Regions from separate parts of the Rhodococcus wratislaviensis genome, predicted to be linked through region 3. Evidence: riboswitches for the same ligand, from Rfam matches in the RefSeq annotation. Region 3 holds a riboswitch; each other region holds the start of a gene.
What was found. Region 3 has a riboswitch for cobalamin ahead of metE (5-methyltetrahydropteroyltriglutamate--homocysteine S-methyltransferase). Riboswitches for the same ligand answer to the same signal wherever they lie in the genome.

Region 1 (6,426 bases), 1.6 Mb from region 3:
GGATGCACCCGCTCGCCGCCGGGCATGCCGTCCATGAGCGCCTCCCACCGCGCGACGGACGCGCGCCGGACGAGGACGTGGATCTCGGCTGATGCGTCGCGGTCGAGGATCAGGGGCAGCACGTGCCGACCCAGGAATCCGGTCCCGCCGGTGACGAGGTAGGTGGCCATGACCCGAACTTACTCCAAAGTAAGATAATGCACTAGTGGCCGAGACCCACCTTGGCGTGCACCTTCTTCATCCAGGCCGGAGCCCACCAGTTGGCCTCGCCCATCAGCTTCACGAGGGACGGAACGAGGAGCATGCGGACCACCGTCGCGTCGACGAGGAGCGCGACGATCATGCCCACACCGAGGAACCTCATGATCGACAGACCGGAGATGGTGAACGCTCCGGTCACCACCACGAGCAGCAGCGCCGCGGCCGTCACGATGCGGCCCGTGCGCTCGGTGCCGAAGCGCACCGCCTCCTCCGTGGTCGCGCCCGCCTCGTGCGCCTCGACCATGCGTGACATCAGGAACACCTCGTAGTCGGTCGACAGGCCGAAGACCACGGCGAGGATGAGGACCACGAACGTCGCCTCGAGCGGTGCCGGACTGACCCCGAGCAGACTCGCGCCGTGACCCAGCTCGAAGATCCACGTGAGCACACCGAACGTGGCGGCGAGGCTCAACCCCGCCATCGCGACCGCCTTGATCGGCAGCACCACCGAGCCGAACGCCAGGAACAGCAGCACGAGCGTCGAACCCACCATGATGGCGATCATGACCGGCATCCAGTGCACGATCGCGGCGTTGCCGTCGTCGACGGTCGCCTGACCGCCGCCGACGAGGAGTTCGGTTCCCTCGGGCGGCGAGATGGCACGGAGACCGTCCACCGCGGCGCTCTGGTCGTCGGTGGTGACTCCCTCGGCGTAGACGGCCTGGACCGCGACCAGTTCGTTGCCGGACGCGACGACGGTGGCGGCCCCGATGCCCTCCACCCGGCCCGCGGCCTGGGCGACCGCGGCGCCGTCGGCGGCCGTGGGGGCGCTGCCGTCGGTGCCCCGGAGAATGAGGGTGGCGCCGTTTCCGGTGGTGGGAAATTCGGTGGTGAGCGTGTCGGTGGCGATGCGGGCAGGATCGTTCTCCGGCAGCGCCGTGTACGTGACCTCGCCGAGTGACGCGCTGAGCAGTGGCGACGCGAGGACCATCAACCCCGCGACGATGCCGACCGCGATGGCGACCGGCCGGCGCATCACCCAGGTGACGACGGAGCCCCAGAACGTGCGGGCGCGAACCTCCCCGCGCTGCGCCGCATCCTTGCGCCAGGTCAGCGCGTTGATGCGATGACCAAGGATCGCGAGCAGCGCCGGGACCGCGGTGAGCGACAGCAGGGCCGCGCTCGCGACCGCGGCCATCGCACCGAACCCGAGCGATTTGATCACGTCCTGCGGAAACACGAGCATGCCCGAGAACGCGCACACGAGAAGCAGACCGGAGAACAACACGGTGCGACCTGCGGTCAGGACGGTGCGCCGGGTCGCCTCGGCGACGTCTGCGCCGGACTCGAGTTCCTCGCGGAAACGTCCGACGATGAACAGGCCGTAGTCGATCGCGAGCCCGAGGCCGAGTAGGGACGCCACGTTGATCGCGAACGAACTGACGTCGGTGAACAGGGTCAGCAGGCGCAGGGTGGCCAGGGCGCTGAAGATCGAGAGCAGCCCGACGAACACCGGAACGGCGGCGGCCACCAGCCCGCCGAAGATGAAGACCAGCAACACGAGAGTGATCGGGAGCGCGATCGCCTCGGCCAGCACCAGGTCCTGTTGCAGCCGGTTGTTGAACGCCACACCCACCACCGAATTGCCCGCGAACTCGGTGTCGATGCCCTCCACCGCGAGCTTCGGCAGCAGGTCGTCGAACGTGGCGGCGGTGATTCCGGCGTCCGGGTCGACGGTGATCGCGGCGGACGCCTTGGTGCCGTCCTCCGACACCATCAGCTGCTTCCTGGCCGCGTCCGCGGTCCAGTAGGACGTCACCGAATACGTCGGCACCTCGGCGGCGAACCGGTCGAGGCTCGCGGTGACCTCGGGGCCGATGTCGTCCAGGGTCTTTCCGTCGGGTGCGGTGTAGATGGCGATGATGTCGGGTGTCTGCGGACCCAGGTTGTCCTGGACGATCCGGGCCACCTCGGCGGATTCGCTACCGGGATCGGTGAACCCGCCCGAGCTGAGTTTCGCGAAGACACCGGTGCCCCACGCGCCGCTCACCAGGACGGCGACGACGGCGAGGCTCAGGACCCACCATTTGCGTGAAACAACGGTCGAGGCCCAACGTGTCATGCGTCATCTCCGGCGTGTCTGGGGCGGGCAGCTGCGACTGCCGACTGTAGTGCGGATCGGGGTGTCACCGACGGGGGTGTGATGCGGCTCCCGGCAAATCGTGCATACTCGGCATCGCACTTGCAGCCACACGCACGGGGGAAGCCGGTCCGAATCCGGCGCTGACCCGCAACGGTAGGCCACCAGATCCTTTCGGTGGCGAGCCCGATTACCCGGCGTGGGGTGTGCGACATCCTTTTCGTCGTGGTCTACGAAGCGGAGTCCTGCAGGCGCCGAACAGGCGTCTGCTGACTTCTCATTCGTGGCTCTGAGCCGCAATGAGGTTTACATGCACGGTCAGTTGTTCAGAAGTACCGGTCTGGTCACGCTCGCGGTGGCCGCGCTGCTGGTCGCCGGTTGTTCGCGCGGGGAGTCCGTGGGGCAGACCGCTTCCGCCGAATCCTTCGCCGAGCCGGTGTCCGTCACCAACTGCGATCGAACGGAGACGTTCGACGCCCCGCCGCAGCGCATCGTCAGCATGAACGATCACGTCACCGAGGTGCTGATCGAGATGGGGGCCGGCGACCGCATCGTCGGCACGGGGTACGGCGACGCGACCCCGCTGCCGGAGTTCGCGGACGCCTTCGCGAAGATCCCGAAACTCGCGAAGGAATACCCGACCCGGGAACAGATCCTCGACCTCGACCCCGACCTGGTGGTCGGCGGAATGCGGAGCGCGTTCGACGAGAAGGCGGGGCGGTCGCGCGAATCCCTCGGCGACCAGGGCATTCCCACCTTCCTGTTCTCCGAGTACTGCGGGCAGGGATTCCCCGACATCGGTCTGCTGCGCAGCGACTACACGCAGCTCGGCGAGATCCTCGGAGTCCCCGACGAGGCGCGGGCGATCACCGACCGGGTGACGTCCGGACTGCGGGCCGTGCGCGACGAGATCGCCGGCACCGCCCCGGTTCCCACGTTCTTCTACGATTCCGGCGAGGACGTCCCGCTGACGATCGGCGGGGTGGGAGTCGGCCAGCTCATCGCGGACCACGCGGGTGCGGCCAACCTCTTCGCCGAGGGGGAGAAGCCGTATTCGAAGTCCACCTGGGAGATCATCGGTGAACGCGCCCCGGAGGCGATCGTCGTCCTCGACTACGGCACGACGAGTGCGCAGGCGAAGATCGACTTCCTGAAGTCGCACCCGATCATGTCGACGACGCCCGCGGTGAAGGCAGGCCGGTTCGTGGTGGTCCCGCTCGACGACTTCTTCGAGAGCCCGCGCCTGGTGCGGTCGGTGGAGACGATCGCGCGGGCACTGCATCCGGACGTCGTCGGCGCGCGATGACCGTCACCGCAGAACGCGCGGCGCCAGCGGTGCAGGCGCCGCACCCGGCCCGCGCACGCCTCGGTTTCGCGGGCCTGATGGTGCTGCTCGCGCTGACGACTCTGTTCGTCGTCGGACTCGCGGTGTCGTTCGGTTCGGTGCGCATCCCGGTCGGCGACGTCTGGGCGATCGTCGCGCACCGGCTGGCCCCCGGTGCATTCGAGTCCTGGTGGTCGCAGGCGCGGGAATCGATCGTCCTCGACTCCCGGCTGCCGCGGGCGCTGACCGCGGCGGCTGTCGGGGCGGCGCTGGCCCTGGCCGGCGCCGTGGCACAGGCGGTGACGCGCAATCCACTGGCCGATCCCTACCTGCTCGGTGTGTCCTCGGGGGCGGGTTTCGGCGTGGTGGTGGTGACGGTGCTCGGGCTCGGGGTGGGAGCGCTCGGCGCGTTCACCATTCCCGTCGCGGCGTTCCTGGGCGCGCTGGTGCCGCTGTTCCTGTCGCTGGCGATCGGCGGACGGTATCCGCAGCCGACGGCGGTCATCCTCGTGGGTGTCGCGTCGGCGCAGGTGTTCTCGGCTCTCATCACCTTCTCGATCCTGGTCGTCGCCGACGAGCATCAACTGAGTTCGGTGATGCACTGGCTGGCGGGCGGATTCGGCGACTCGCGCTGGTCGACGGCGATCTTCCCGGCCGTGGCTCTCGGGACAGTCGGGGCGGCGATGATGCTGAGCGCGAGCCGTATCGACCTGCTGCAGGCGGGTGACGACGGCGCCGCCGCCCTCGGCATGAACGTGCGGCGCTTCCGCGTGCTGCAGTTGCTCGGGGTGTCGATGCTGGCCGGGGCCGCGGTGTCCGTCGCCGGCGGCATCGGCTTCATCGGCCTGCTGGTGCCGCACCTGGCCGGGTACGTCGTGGGCGCCCGGGCGGTCAGGCTGCTGCCCGTCGCCGCATTCCTCGGCGCGATCGCGATGGTCGCGGCGGACACGGCCGCGCGGTCGGTCGCGCGGAGCATCGAGGTCCCGGTGGGCGTCGTCACCGCGCTCGTGGGAGCGCCGATCTTCGTGTGGATGCTCTACCGGCAGTATCGGAGGGCCGAGCAGTGACCGCGCTGAGTCTGCAACGGGTCCGCGCCGAACTCGGGGCGCGGGAAGTGCTGCACGGCGTCGACTTCTCCGTTCGTCCCGGGGAGGTGCTGGCGTTGGTCGGGCCCAACGGTTCCGGCAAGACCACCGCGCTGCGCTGCTGCTACCGCGCGCTCACCCCGACCGGGGGCGCCGTCGTCGTCGACGGAACGGACGCAGCCGATCTGGGCCGGCGGGAACTGGCCCGCACCATCGGGGCGAGCACCCAGGAACCGCGGGTGTCCGCGGGACTGACCGTGCGCGAATCCGTTTCGCTCGGACGCGTTCCGCATCGGGGCTGGTTCGAACGGGCGAACGGCGCCGACGGCGAGATCGTCGAGACGTGCGTACGTCAGGTGGGGTTGGCCGAACTCGCGGGTCGCGACGTCCAGGCGCTGTCGGGCGGGGAGCGTCAGCGGGTGTCGATCGCCCGGGCGCTCGCGCAGCAGCCGAGGGTCCTGCTGCTCGACGAACCCACCAACCACCTCGATCTGCGGCATCAGCTGACGGTGATGACCCTGCTGCGTGACCTCGCGTGCGACGGTCTCGCGATCGTCGTGACGATGCACGACCTCCGGCTGGCCGTCGAGTACTGCGACACGCTGGCCGTGATGCACGATGGACGGGTGATCAGCACCGGTCCGCCCGCCGACGTGCTGGACGACGCCGTGCTCGGCGGGGTGTTCGGCATCCGCGCCGTCGTGCGGTCGACGCCGCGCCTGTCGATGGAGATCCTGGGGTTGGCCGATGGATGAGCAACTACGGCGTGCGTACGAGCTGACCGCCCGCCGCGTCCCGATGATCGCCGACCAGATCGCGCTGCAACCCGGCGCCACCTCGTTCCCGGGCGTGCGCCTGACCGATCCCGGCTGGCTCGCGGACCGGGTCGCGGACACGGCGACGCGGTGGGGCAGCGACGATCCCCGGGTCAACGGCACCCTGTGGTGGTACTCGGCCAGCTCGACACTGACCGGGATTCCGATCGCGACCGCGCTCGTCACGGGTGTCGCCGCCCGGCCGAGGCTCGGCGACGCCGTGGCATTCCTGCGGGACGACGGGTATCTCGGCGGTCTCACCGCGTCGTCGGCGCTGCCGGTCACCGGGGGGCTCTCCGAGCTGGCGTCCGAGATGGCCGCGGCGCTGACGCCGATCATCGACGCTCTCGCCGCGGCGTCCGGGGTGCGGCAGGCCGCGATGTGGGCGATCACGACGGATTCGATCGCCAACCGGGCACTCGACGCGGGAGCGGCGTGCGGCGATCGCGCACGCGGCAGCATCTTCGCCCGGGGGCTGGTGGACGCACTCCGCCGCGTCGGTGTGGTGATGCCGGACCCGCGGTTCGTCGACGTCCGGGCCGGGTCACTGTCACGCCGGTTCACGCAGCGGGCGTCGTGCTGCCTGATCTACGAGACCCCCGGGTCGGGCAAATGCGTGAGCTGCCCGAGGAGGCCGGCCGAGGACCGTCTGAGAGGTCTGGCCGCGCTCGTGACGTGAGTCCGGGTGGCCCCGCGTTGACCGGTCCGTGCGTGTGATGGCAGACTGAAAGTGTTCGAACTCCCGTTCGAATGATGCGTCTTCCCCAGCGGCATCTTCCATGGTTTCGGCACGGCACGTGCGCGACATGAAGAGGTGTGCCAGATGGGTTGGGGAAACGGTCCGCCGACGTGGTCCGAGAT
Region 2 (6,426 bases), 590 kb from region 3:
CTCATCGCGGAGGCAGGCGGGACCCCGCAGAGCCTCGAAGTGAAGGCGGATGTCTCACTCGGACCGGACAACCCGGGTTTCAAGCTCACCGGAATCAAGCTGACGGTCCGCGGTGAGGTGGACGGTCTCGACGCCGACGGGTTCGCCAAGGCAGCTCAGGCAGCCAAGGAGTCCTGCCCGGTGAGCAAGGCGCTCACCGGAGTCGAGATCACGCTGGACGCGGCACTCGAGTCCTGAGTCCAGCCGGCTACTGACGGTTGAACCGTGCGCGCACTTCCTCCATCTTCGCCTGGAGTTCGTCCGGGCTGATGACGCCCTTGTCCATCAACGCGTGAGCGGTGGCGACGACGGACCGGGAGCGGACGGGGAAGTCGCGGTAGATGGTTTCGCCCAGCTGGTCCTCGGTGTGGCGCCTGTCGAGATTGTCCCAGGCGCCACGCCAGGACAGGCATTCCGCGGTGGCCTGCATACTCGATTCCCACGGGTCGGGCTTGCGGTCGAGGTCCGGTAGCGTCACGTCGTTGCGGGTCGTCTCCGGTGTCAACGTGTTCAGGATGACGTCGTATGCCTTGTCCGTCATCATCGTGCGGTTCCTCCGTTGTCCGAGGGTGGTGTGGTCGCGGTCCAATCGACCTGCGGGACGGCGACACCGATCATGGTGTCGCGGGTGACGATCGACGCAAGTTGTTCCTCACTCCACCCCTCGGTGCCCTCGGGGCGCATCGGCATCACCATGAACCGTGATTTTTGATTCGAATCATGCACGCGCACTTCGACATCCGGCGGGAAGTGCAGACCGAACTCCGCGATCACCTCGCGTGGCCAGCGCACCAACCGGCGGCGATAGTTGGGGGTGCGGTACCAGTCCGGAGACATACCGAGAACGGGCCGCGGATAGCACGAACACAACGTGCAGACGATGACGTTGTGGACGTTCGGGGTGTTCTCCAGCACGTAGAAGTACGTGTAGTCGCTGGGCGTGCCCGACCCGGTCGGGTCGCGCCAGTCGATCCCCACTTCCTTGCAGGTTTCGGTGCCGTCCGCCAGCAGTCGCTTCTTGAACTCCGGGTCGACCCACGCTTTCGCGACCAACTTCGAACCACCCGAAGGCCCCACCGACTCGGCCCATTCGGAGAAACGGCGGTGATCCTCGCGGGAGAACAGTCCGTGTTCGATGGACAGTTCCCGAATGGCGGTCTCCAGGATCTCGAACTCGCTGACCTCTTCGGAGGCCTGGATCGGGGCGTGATCGCCGTGCGAATGCGTCATGTGTCCGCCTCTCCTGCCGGCTCGAGCCAGCGCTCGGAGCACTCGGTTTCCAACGTGTCGATCTCGAATCCGGTGTAGCGGGGCCAGAGGTCGGTCTGCCGGAAGCGGACGACGTAGAACGGCTCGGTCCGGCCGTCGTCCACGCGTCCCCACGCCTCGTCCTCGGGGATCACCCACTCCGGGCGGTGTTCGACGACGACGCCGGTGCGCCCGCGGATGAATGCCTGGGTGCGGGTGTGGAACATCGACGTCGCGTCCTTGACGGTGACCCGGTCGCCGATCTCGAACTTCGTCATGACTGGCCTCCGGTCGCTTTCCCGCCGGCAGACCTGGCCCGGACCTCGTCGATCTTGGCGGAGAGTTCGTCGGGCGTGATCAGGCCCTTGTTGATGAGCGTCTTGGCGGCCACCGTGATCCACCGCGCGTAGTACGGCAAACCGAAATAGAGCGTTGCGCCCAGGTCGTTCTCGGCGCGACGGCGCTCTTCGGAGTTCCACACACCGCGCCACCCGAGGCATTCGCACGTGACGTATGTGCTCATCTCCCAGTCCTCTTCGACCTTCTCCTCGTACTTGACGGGAAGGGCGGTCTGGCCGCCGACGTCGTGGAGAACGTGTCGCAACGCGTCGAACGCGGAATTGGACAGGTAATACGGCGAATCCATCTCTGCGTGATGGACCGGGCCGTACTCCGCGACCCTGTTCGCCTGTGCTTCGAAATCTGCTGGAGAGTTCATCGCGTGCTCCGGTCGTGGTGGAACTAGTGACAGGGAACTCCCAGGAGATGGCGGCCGTCGTGCATCAATTCGTGCAGGTACATGCCACTTCGGGAGATCGCACCCTGGTCGAATCCGACCAGGTAGAGGGTGAGCAGAGCGAGCAGGACGACTCCGACGGCGATCAACACGATTCCGAGTGACTCGACGGACTTGCTCGGTGACGAGACGTAAACCATGGCTACTCCTGGAGCAGTTCGGGTTCCACGATCATCGAGTCGCCGATTGTCCGGGCATCGCAACGAGCGCCCCTCACTCAGCGGCACGATCGATACGACGTTACTCCCGCCGTGTCGATCCCCTCACCGTACCGTTCGGTCGAATCCGGCGTGCGGAAATGCAGCACGGCGAACCAAGACAAACATCGTGACGAACCCGGCGGAACAGAATGCGCCGGCGATTCGTTTTACCGAACTGTGACGACACAGCAGAACACCGACGGCGACATCGAGATCGAGATCTGGTCCGACGTCGCCTGCCCCTGGTGCTACATCGGCAAGCACCGTTTCCTGGCCGCCCTCGCGGAGTTCGAGGGGCGCGACCGGGTGAACGTGGTGTGGCGGTCGTATCAGCTGTCGCCGGAGACGCCGGTCGGGGAACGGCGCAGCGAGCTCGACGCCCTGGTGGAGAGCAAGGGCATGCCTGCCGAGCAGGTCCGTCAGATGTTCGGTCACGTTGCGCGCACGGCGGCCGACGAGGGGCTGCGTCTCGACTTCGACACCGTGATCGCCGCCAACACGTTCGACGCCCACCGGTTGATCCAACTGGCGGGCGACAAACGAGATGCCGTGGTGGAAGCGCTGTTCCGCGCCCACTTCGGCGACGGCGCCGTGATCGACGACCGAGAGGTGCTCGTCGACATCGCGGCGCGGGCCGGGCTCGACGCCGACACCGTGCGCGCCGAACTCGAGTCCGATGCCGGCGCGGACGCGGTCCGCGCCGACCTCGACACCGCCCGTCGACTGCAGGTGTCGGCGGTGCCGTTCTTCGTCGCCAACCGCCGCGTCGCCGTGTCCGGCGCCCAGCCGAAGGACGTGTTCCTGCAGCTTCTGACGCAGGCGAGCACGGCGGCGGTGAACTAGCGGCGCGTGAAGTACCGGTTGGCGTCGGGCCGGAACATGAGTGCCACCGCCGCGATCACCGCCACGAGGTGGGTGAGCCGGGCGGTCGCGATCACCGCGACGTCGAGCGTCAGACCGGAGACGGCAGACATCGGGTCGTTGCCTGCCGATACCCACGCGATGGGTTCCATCACGAGTGATGCGACGCCGAACACGCCGAGACCGATCGCGAGGGTGTTCCGCGCCCACGCCCCGCCACTGCGGAATCGGGTCATGACGAACAGCACCGCGCCGTAGACGACGACGCGGACGATGAGTTGTCCGGCGAGGCTGCCGACGTCGGCGCCCGGGCCCTCCAGCGCCGTCGACGTGTGCGCGATGGCCTCGACCATGCCGGCGAACAGGGCAAGTCCGAGCAGCCAGTGCGCGCGCTCGACCGTCTGCGGGATCGAGGGTGCAGTGCGAGTGGTCATGTCCCCATGCTGGTATCGGTGACGTCGCGGCACATCACCCCCGAGAGTGGAGTCCACCCCTACCCGGGTATCGGTGCGACGCGCTTGCCATCACCCCGCACGAGGGGCACATTGAAATGCACGTCGTCGGCAGGGAGGCACTGTGCGCGAGCAGACACGATCCGGAGATGCATGGCCGGCGTTGAAGGTGGGCGACTGGACGGCGACGCGGGACACCGTGCACATGTGGACGCAGATCGTCGGGAAGATCCGCTTGGCCCACGCACCGTTGATCAACCACTGGTGGCAGGTCCCGCTGTACGTGAGCCCCCGCGGTCTCACGACGTCGACGATCCCGTACGGTACCGACTGTTTCGACATCGAATTCGACTTCGCCGAGCATCAACTGGTGATCCGCACGAGCACGGGCGGCACCGGGACGGTTGCCCTCGAACCGAAGTCGGTGGCCGATTTCTATGCGGAGACGATGGACACGCTGGCCGAATTGGGTGTGGTGACGACCATTCTGGCCCGGCCCAACGAGGTGGACCCCGCCGTCCCGTTCGCGGAGGACACCCAGCACTGTTCGTACGACGGTCAGGCGGTGCACCAGTTCTGGCGGCAGCTCGTGCAGGCGGACCGCGTCCTGCACGAGTTCCGTTCCCATTTCATCGGGAAGGTCAGTCCCGTGCACTTCTTCTGGGGTGCGCTCGACCTGGCCTGTACGCGGTTCTCCGGGCGAACCGCACCGACTCACCCTGGGGGAGCACCGAACTGCGGAGACTGGGTGATGGTCGAGGGCTACTCGCACGAGCTGAGCAGCTGCGGTTTCTGGCCCGGTGGTGGCGTCGAAGGTGCGTTCTACGCGTACGCCTACCCGGAACCCGATGGCTTCGCCGACTACCCGGTCGGGCCCGACGGAGCTTTCTACAGCAAGGAGAACGGGCAGTTCCTGCTGCCGTACGAAACCGTCCGCACCGCGGACGATCCCGATGCCGCACTGCTGAAGTTCCTGCACAGCACATACGACGCGGCCGCCGAGCGGGGTGGCTGGGACCGGGCCGCCCTGGAGGCGGACCCGGCCCGATGGGACAAATCCCGCTGACGCCCTGTGGGTCAGGCGGCGTTCGCCGGCGCGGGCGTCGTAGCCCGGGTGGCGCGCTCCGTGAGGAACGCGAACGCCAGTCCGAGAACCAGCCACAACGTGGCCTGAGTCGCGAGGGACGAAAGGCGGAACTGCCACAGCAGCACTGCGGGGAAGTCGTCGCCCACTTCGTTGACGGTGGGCAGTACGAGGTAGCCGACGGTCACCACCACGAGGAAGGCGAGAACCGGTGCCGCGATCCGCACCGACAGGAACTCCTGAGCTGCGACGGCCTTCGCCGCGAAGACGGAGGCCACCACCGCGAGCAAGCCCAGCACGACTGCGGCGAGCCACAGCCAGGTTCGCTGGGTGATCGTTTCGGGGTCTCCGACAGCGGGCGGGTTGGCGGGGTACTTGAAGAACGGCACCGCCTCGATTGCCAACCAGCCCAATGTGGCCAGTGTCAGCCCGAGCAACGGTCCCGACAGCGTCGTCACCCGACGCGCGTAATTCGCGACGACGGCGAAGATTGCTCCCAGTGCCAGGCCCGCGAGGGACGTGGCGAGGAACAGTCCGAAACGCTGTCCGTCACGGCTGACCAGTGCCTCTTCCTCGTCGTGCGAGTGCCCGGCCGGCTCCTCTGCCTGCGTGGCGTCGTGCGAGTGGACGTCGGCTTCGGCGGCGCTGTTCGACTCTTCGATGGCGATGGCCGCATCGATGTGCGACTCACCGAGGACGAAGGCGACGCCACCGGCCAGGATGCCTGCGATCAGACCGGCCAGCAGGCCGCGGATGAGGAGTTTTGCGAAGGAATCGGTCAGTGGCATGGCAGACCCAGGAGGTGGCGGCCGTCGTGCATCAATTCGTGCATGTACATGCCACTGCGCGAAATCGCGCCCTGGTCGAATCCCACGAGATAGAGAGCGAGCATCGCGAACAGAACGATCGCGAAAGAGATGACGGCGAGACGGGTCGTATCGACCGACGAGCCGGGTGCGTAGGCGAGTGCCATAGTTCCTCCTGGGATTTCGCGTCCCCTAGGTCCAGGCGATGGCCGCAGTATCTGGCTGTCGGGTGGCTCCCGTGAAGGACTACTCCGATTTACAGTGGCGCGACCGCTCCGGGATTGCACCGGATTCCTGCCGAACCATCGCTTTGTCCTGCGAACTTTTGCACCCGGCGGGCCGTCGTGTCAATCTTCCCGCTCGGCCCCGTCTCTCAGCTCTTGTTCGCTGCCGCGACGTCGAGAACGACCTCGAACTCGAGCAGCGAAGCTCCGGACGCAACCGGCTTCTTCTGCTCACCCGCGTGTGCTTCCCGGGCCGGACCGTCGCGCCACGCCGCGAATGCCTCTTCGCTCTCCCACTGGGTGACGACGAAGTAGCGGTTCTCGCCCTTGACGGGGCGCAGAAGCTGGAATCCGAGGAAGCCGGGGGAGTTCTCCACGGCGTGCGCGCGCGCTGCGAAGCGCTTCTCGAGTTCGGGGCCCGCGCCCTCGGGGATTTCGATTGCGTTGATCTTCACCACTGCCATGCGGGCGAGATTACTCCGCTAGCGTCGGAGGGGTGGCGGGTGAGAGTGCGTTGCACGACGAGGGTGGGGCGGGACAGCCGATTCTGCTGTTGCACGGGCTGATGGGCAGCGCCCGGACGTGGGGGCGGCACGTGTCGTGGCTGCGCGAGCACGGCCACGTCTTCACGTTCGACGCCGCAGGTCACGGCAGGCCCGCACCCGCGCAGCTGACGACGGAAGCGTTCGTGGAAGACCTCGTCGCAGCACTCGCAC
Region 3 (6,426 bases):
GTTCGCCGACACGCGGCCCGTCGACAAGGTCCTCACCCGGGCCGGTATCGCCGATCTCGGAAACCGCTTGGTGGGCAAGTGTTCCGGCGGTCAGCAGCAGCGACTGCGGTTCGCGATGGCACTGCTCTCCGATCCCGAGCTGCTGATCCTCGACGAGCCGACCACGGGCATGGACGTCGAGGGCAGGCGGGACTTCTGGTCGGCGATCCGCGCCGACGCGGACAGCGGCCGAACGGTCGTCTTCGCGACGCACTATCTCGAGGAGGCCGACGCCTACGCCGACCGGATCGTGCTGGTGCGCAGGGGGAAAGTGGTCGCCGACGGCACCGCTGCCGAGGTGAAGGCACTGGCTGCGGGACGCACGGTGCGCGCCCACTTCCCGGGTGCTGACCGGGAACAGCTGTTCGCGATTCCCGGCGCCGACAGCATCGAAGTTCGCGGTGACAGCGTCCTCGTCCACTCGACGGACACCGACGCCGTGGCCCGCCACCTCCTCACACAGACACCTGCCTGCGACCTCGAAATCGTCTCCCGAGGACTCGAAGACGCGTTCATCGCGCTCACCTCCGACTCCGGCACGGAAGGATCCAACTGATGACCACCCTCGCCGCACCCCGCCGTGTTCCCCCGCTCGGCGGACTCAACACCACCCTCCTCGGCCTCGAACTGCGCCGGCTGCTGCGCAATCGGCGCACGATGATCATCACTCTCGTCATGCCGGTCGTCTTCTTCCTCATCTTCGGCCTGAACCCGAGCTACTCGAGTGAGAGCGCGGGCAACGGGAATGTCTCGGCGTACGTGATGATCAGCATGGCGCTGTACGGCGCGATGATCGCGACGACGAGCGGCGGGGCGATGGTGTCGGTGGAACGGGCGTCGGGATGGAGCCGGCAGTTGCGGCTCACCCCCTTGTCACCCGGGGTGTACATCTTCGTCAAGGTGCTCGTCGCGATGATGCTCGGGCTCGGGGCCGTCGGCGTCGTCTATCTGGTGGGCGCGTTCACGTCTGTCCAGATGGACACGTCCCTGTGGTTCACGACGGCCCTGATCACCTGGCTCGGATCCGCGGTGTTCGCCGCGTTCGGCCTGTTCATGGGGTACCTGCTGCCGAGCGAGAACGTCATGCAGATCCTCGGCCCCGGACTCGCCGTGCTCGGCTTCGCGGGCGGGCTGTTCATGCCGCTGCAGGACGGTTCGGTGTGGGCGTCGATCGCGCAGTTCATGCCCACGTACGGGCTGAGTCAACTGGTGCACGCACCGCTCACCGGTGACGCGATGCAGTGGACGTGGCTCCTGAACGTCGCGGTGTGGCTGGCGATCTTCGTCGGCGGTGCGGCGTGGCGCTTCCAGCGCGACACCGAGCGAGTGTGACGGCGGTATCGTGACTGCCGTGACCACCACCGACGGCCCCGTCGTGACCAGACGATGGGGCCGTTTCGGATTCATTTTCGCCGCCGCGTGGACCGTCTTCCTCTTCCAGCCGTTCCTCGACGGGTGGGCCGCCCGCGATCAGGTCCGGGGCTGGATCGGGATGATCGCCACGCTGGCCTTCGCGGTGACGTACCTCGCGATGTTCCGGTGGTCGCATACCCGGCGCGCGCACAACGAGTTTCGGCCGCCGCTGAACCAGGCGGTGCCACTCGTGGTGGCGTTGTTCGGGCTCGCGGCCGTCATGGTGGTCGCCGTCGGATCGTCGGGGCTGTCCGCCTCCGTCTTCCTCGCCGTCTCCGCGGTCATGCTGTTCCCCGCGTGGCTCGGCGGGATCACCGCGCTGACCGTCGCAGTTCTCGTGGAAGCGATCTCCGCGGTGATGGACTGGGGGTCGGGCACCGGGCTCTCGCTGGGCGTGTGCGCGGCCGCATTCGCGATGTTCGGGGTGACCAAGCTGATCAACCGCAACATCGAACTGGTCCGGGAACGGGAAGCGAGCGAACGACTCGCCGTGCAGGAGGAACGCACCCGGATGGCCCGCGACCTCCACGACATCCTCGGGCACTCCCTCACCGTCATCACCGTCAAGGCCGAACTCGTGGGCCGGCTCCTCGACATCGACATCGACCGGGCGCGCACGGAAGTGGCGGACCTGGAACGCCTTTCCCGCGACGCGCTCGCGGATGTCCGGCAGGCCGTGCAGGGAATCCGGGGGCTGTCGCTTCCGGTGGAGATCGCCCGGGCCGGGGAAGCGTTGCGGTCGGCCGGAATCGAGGCCGAGCTGCCCAACAGCACCGAGTCGGTACCCACCGGCCTGCGCGAGTTGTTCGCGTGGACGGTCCGGGAGGGTGTCACGAACGTGGTCCGGCACAGCGGCGCGACGCACTGCTCCGTCACGGTGGGCGAACGCGAGGTCACCGTCGTCGACGACGGATCCGGCTGCAGTGAATCCGTGTACGGGAACGGGCTGGTGGGCCTTCGGGAGCGCGCCGCCGCCGCCGGAGCCCGGGTCGTCATCACCCACCCGCAACCGGGCGGATTCTCGTTGCACGTGCTGAAGGAAGAGGTCCCGTGACGATCCGGCTGCTGCTCGCCGACGATCAGGCACTCGTCCGCGGTGCCCTCGCCGCCCTCCTCGACCTGGAGGCGGACCTGACGGTCGTCGCGGAGGTCGGGCGCGGCGACGAGGTCGTCGCGGCGGCGCGCGAGCACTCCCCCGACGTCGCGCTCCTCGACGTCGAAATGCCCGGCCTGGACGGGATCGCCGCGGCCGCGGCATTACGGGCCGAGATGCCGCAGACCCGCGTCCTGATCGTGACGACGTTCGGCCGTCCCGGCTACCTGCGCAAGGCACTGCAGGCCGGTGCGTCGGGGTTCGTCGTGAAAGACACCCCGGCCCGGCAACTCGCCGACGCCGTCCGGCGCGTCCATGCCGGACTGCGCGTCGTCGACCCGGCTCTGGCCGCCGACAGTCTCGTCAGCGGGGAATCGCCGCTCACCGACCGGGAGACCGACGTGCTGCGGGCGGCGCGGGACGGTGCGCCGGTCGCCTCGATCGCGGCCGCGCTGTTCCTGTCCGCAGGTACCGTGCGCAACCACCTGTCCTCGGCGATCGGCAAGACCGGCGCCAGCACCCGCGCCGAGGCCGTCCGCGCCGCGGAGTCGAACGGCTGGCTGTAGGCGCTTCGCGCCCGTGAGTGCTTGACGAGTCCAGGGACCCCTTAACCGCGCACGGGCCGAAGGCCTATGCTGGCCTTGCAGCTGGTTCGCCCGGCACGGTCGTGAGGAGCCCCGAAGACCGCACCTGGCGTCGAAGCACGTCGGACTCCCCGGAGTTCGCGCGTGTGAGAGGGAACCCGGTGAAAATCCGGGACTGTCCCGCAGCGGTGAGCAGGAACGACCGCCGTCACCACGCACTGGGCAACCGCCTGGGAAGCGACGGCCACTAGGTCCGGTGTGATGTCACACCGGCTGCCTGCGAGTCCGAAGACCTGCCGACTGTGTCGGGCACGCCGTGCCCGACGGTTACCGCCTCGTGGATTGGGCGTGTAGACCTTCTCGCGCTGCAGCACGTCCCTGGGCTCGAGAGGTGTACCCGTTTGCCGGCGGTAGCCGTACCGCGTACGCAACTGGAGATACCGTGACACTCACTTTCACCGCGACCGTGCTGGGCTCACCTCGTATCGGTCTGAATCGCGAACTGAAGAAGGCCGTCGAGTCGTACTGGGCCGGCCGCCTCGACGCCGAAGGGCTCGACGCTCTCGCCCGGGATCTGCGACACCGGACCTGGACGAGCCTGCGCGACGCCGGGCTCGACTCAGTGCCCGTCAATACGTTCTCGTACTACGACCATGTGCTGGACACCGCGGCGATGCTCGGCGCCCTGCCCGACCGGGTCGCCGGCATCGGCAGCGACCTCGACCGCTACTTCGCCGCCGCCCGCGGCAACGACACGGTCGCCCCGCTCGAGATGACCAAGTGGTTCGACACCAACTACCACTATCTGGTGCCGGAGATCTCCCCGACGACGACGTTCGCCCTCGACCCGTCGAAGGTGCTCCGCGAACTCGAAGAGGCACGCGCCCTGGGCATTCCGGCCCGCCCGGTGGTGGTGGGACCGGTCACGTTCCTGCTGTTGTCGAAGGCCGTCGGCTCGGACGCACCCCTCCTCGACCGCCTCGACGAACTCGTCCCGCTGTATGCGGACCTGCTCGGTCAGCTCGCCGACGCGGGCGCCGAGTGGGTGCAGATCGACGAGCCTGCGCTCGTCGCCGACCGCACACCGGAGGAGATCGCGGCGGCCAAGCGGGTCTACGACCGGTTGTCCGCGCTGGAGTCTCGACCGGCGATCCTCGTCGCGTCCTACTTCGGCAGCCTCGGCGACGCACTTCCCGCGATCGCATCGACCGGTGTCGAGGGGATCGCGATCGATCTGGTCGCCGGATCCGACACTCTCGCCACGGTTCCCGATCTGACCCGCAAGCACGTCGTCGCCGGCGTCGTCGACGGACGCAACATCTGGCGCACCGACCTGGACGCGGCACTGGCTTCGCTCGGCACGCTGCTGGGAAGTACCGGTTCGCTCGCCGTGTCGACGTCGTGCTCGCTGCTGCACGTCCCGTACACGCTCGACGCGGAGACCGGCCTCGACAAGGCGCTGCGGTCGTGGCTGGCGTTCGGCACCGAGAAGGTCCGCGAGGTCGTCACGCTCGGCACCGCACTGACCAGCGGTCGCGAGTCCGTCGAGGACGAGTTCGCGCTCGCCCGCGCGGCAGCGTCCACTCGCAGCACGGACCCGCGTCTGCACGACGCCACGGTCCGTGCCCGGCTGGACGCGCTCACCGCGGCCGATCCGGGGCGCAGTCCCGCGGCGGAACGTCGGGAAGCCCAGTCGGCGCTGTCGCTTCCGGTGCTGCCGACCACCACGATCGGCTCCTACCCGCAGACGACGCAGATCCGCGTCGCACGCGCGGCGCGGCGCAAGGGTGAGATCGACGAGGCCGAGTACCTGAACCGGATGCGCGCCGAGGTCGCCGATGTGGTTGCGCTGCAGGAGAAGCTGGACCTCGACGTGCTGGTGCACGGCGAACCGGAACGCAACGACATGGTGCAGTACTTCGCCGAACAGTTGGACGGGTTCTTCGCGACGGACAACGGCTGGGTGCAGTCGTACGGCAGCCGCTGCGTCCGCCCGCCGATCCTGTACGGCGACGTGCGGCGCAGCACCCCGATGACCGTCGAATGGATCACGTACGCGCAGTCGCTCACGCAGCGTCCGATGAAGGGAATGCTGACCGGTCCGGTGACGATCCTGGCGTGGTCGTTCGTGCGCGACGACCAGCCGCTGGCCGACTCGGCCAATCAGGTGGCGCTGGCGATCCGCGACGAAACGGTGGACCTGCAGGGTGCGGGCATCCGGATCGTCCAGGTGGACGAGCCCGCGCTGCGCGAACTGCTGCCGCTGCGGGCCGCGGATCAGCCGGCCTACCTCGACTGGTCGGTCGGGGCGTTCCGTCTCGCGACGTCGGGTGTCTCGGACTCGACGCAGATCCACACCCACCTCTGCTATTCGGAGTTCGGTGAGGTCATCGAGGCCATCGCGAGGCTCGACGCCGACGTCACCTCCATCGAGGCTGCGCGCTCGCACATGGAGGTCCTCGACGACCTCAACGCCGTCGGCTTCGATCTCGGCGTCGGCCCGGGCGTGTACGACATCCACTCGCCGCGGGTGCCCGGTGTCGAGGAGATCGCGGCGTCGTTGCGGGAGGCGCTGAAGGCGGTGTCGGTGGAACGGCTGTGGGTCAACCCCGACTGCGGGCTGAAGACCCGTGGCCCCGCCGAGGTCGAGGCGTCGCTGCGCAACCTCGTCGACGCGGCGAAGCTGGTCCGCGCGGAGCTGTAGGCGGCTCCGCCGCCCGTGAGTGGTTGAGGAGTCCCTGGACTCGTCAACCACTCACGGGGCCGAAGGCCCTGGTCTGCGACGGATTCTCACCGAACCGGCGTCGGTAGGCCGCCGCGAAGAGACCGAGGTTGACGTACCCCCACGCGCCGGCGATCGAGGCGACGGTCGCACCCGGCGATGCGGTGAGCAGTTCCTCCCGGATGCCCTGAAGCCGCTGCTCACGCACGTACTCGGCCGGGGTGGTGTCCAGGTATTTCCGGAACGACCCGGACAGGGTGCGGACGCTGACACCCACCGCGTCGGCGATGTCGGAGGAGGTCGGCAGTTCGCGGGCGTACTCCCGGATGTACTGGACGGCGTGCCGCACATAGCCGGGCGCCGCCGGACCGGTGGACCTGTCCGGGTCCACTCCGGCGCGAGCCGCCCATTCGGTGAGCAGGTGACCGACGAGCAACTCCTGCAGGTTGAGCCCGATGCGCCCCTCGGTGGCGTGTCCCGGTAGCTCTCCCGTCGTCCGCATCGCGTACCCGAGGAGCGCCTGCCAGCCGGATCCACCGCCCCCGATGACGCATTTGCGTTGCCAGAGAACATCT

Region 1: it holds a riboswitch for cobalamin, as region 3 does, so the genes downstream of both, WKC72_RS29285 (ABC transporter substrate-binding protein) here and metE (5-methyltetrahydropteroyltriglutamate--homocysteine S-methyltransferase) in region 3, are expected to answer to the same signal.
Region 2: it holds a riboswitch for cobalamin, as region 3 does, so the genes downstream of both, WKC72_RS38550 (CbtB domain-containing protein) here and metE (5-methyltetrahydropteroyltriglutamate--homocysteine S-methyltransferase) in region 3, are expected to answer to the same signal.

Annotation. Positions count from the first base shown of each region.
Region 1 is NZ_CP150488.1:6,301,155-6,307,580, reverse strand. It holds gene WKC72_RS29295 (SDR family oxidoreductase) at 1-170, opposite strand, end outside; gene WKC72_RS29290 (MMPL family transporter) at 203-2,323, opposite strand; cobalamin riboswitch at 2,424-2,558, shown strand; gene WKC72_RS29285 (ABC transporter substrate-binding protein) at 2,652-3,647, shown strand; gene WKC72_RS29280 (iron ABC transporter permease) at 3,644-4,732, shown strand; gene WKC72_RS29275 (ABC transporter ATP-binding protein) at 4,729-5,505, shown strand; gene WKC72_RS29270 ((2Fe-2S)-binding protein) at 5,498-6,244, shown strand; gene WKC72_RS29265 (error-prone DNA polymerase) at 6,389-6,426, shown strand, end outside.
Region 2 is NZ_CP150488.1:8,437,664-8,444,089, reverse strand. It holds gene WKC72_RS38600 (OsmC family protein) at 1-237, shown strand, start outside; gene WKC72_RS38595 (SH3-like domain-containing protein) at 248-583, opposite strand; gene scnC (thiocyanate hydrolase subunit gamma) at 580-1,269, opposite strand; gene WKC72_RS38585 (SH3-like domain-containing protein) at 1,266-1,565, opposite strand; gene WKC72_RS38580 (SH3-like domain-containing protein) at 1,562-2,005, opposite strand; gene WKC72_RS38575 (CbtB domain-containing protein) at 2,029-2,223, opposite strand; gene WKC72_RS38570 (DsbA family protein) at 2,461-3,126, shown strand; gene WKC72_RS38565 (hypothetical protein) at 3,123-3,578, opposite strand; gene WKC72_RS38560 (DUF5996 family protein) at 3,721-4,662, shown strand; gene WKC72_RS38555 (CbtA family protein) at 4,674-5,468, opposite strand; gene WKC72_RS38550 (CbtB domain-containing protein) at 5,459-5,653, opposite strand; cobalamin riboswitch at 5,676-5,808, opposite strand; gene WKC72_RS38545 (antibiotic biosynthesis monooxygenase) at 5,860-6,174, opposite strand; gene WKC72_RS38540 (alpha/beta fold hydrolase) at 6,207-6,426, shown strand, end outside.
Region 3 is NZ_CP150488.1:7,852,600-7,859,025, forward strand. It holds gene WKC72_RS35890 (ABC transporter ATP-binding protein) at 1-595, shown strand, start outside; gene WKC72_RS35895 (ABC transporter permease) at 595-1,371, shown strand; gene WKC72_RS35900 (sensor histidine kinase) at 1,391-2,506, shown strand; gene WKC72_RS35905 (response regulator) at 2,503-3,111, shown strand; cobalamin riboswitch at 3,236-3,445, shown strand; gene metE (5-methyltetrahydropteroyltriglutamate--homocysteine S-methyltransferase) at 3,572-5,833, shown strand; gene WKC72_RS35915 (helix-turn-helix transcriptional regulator) at 5,877-6,426, opposite strand, start outside.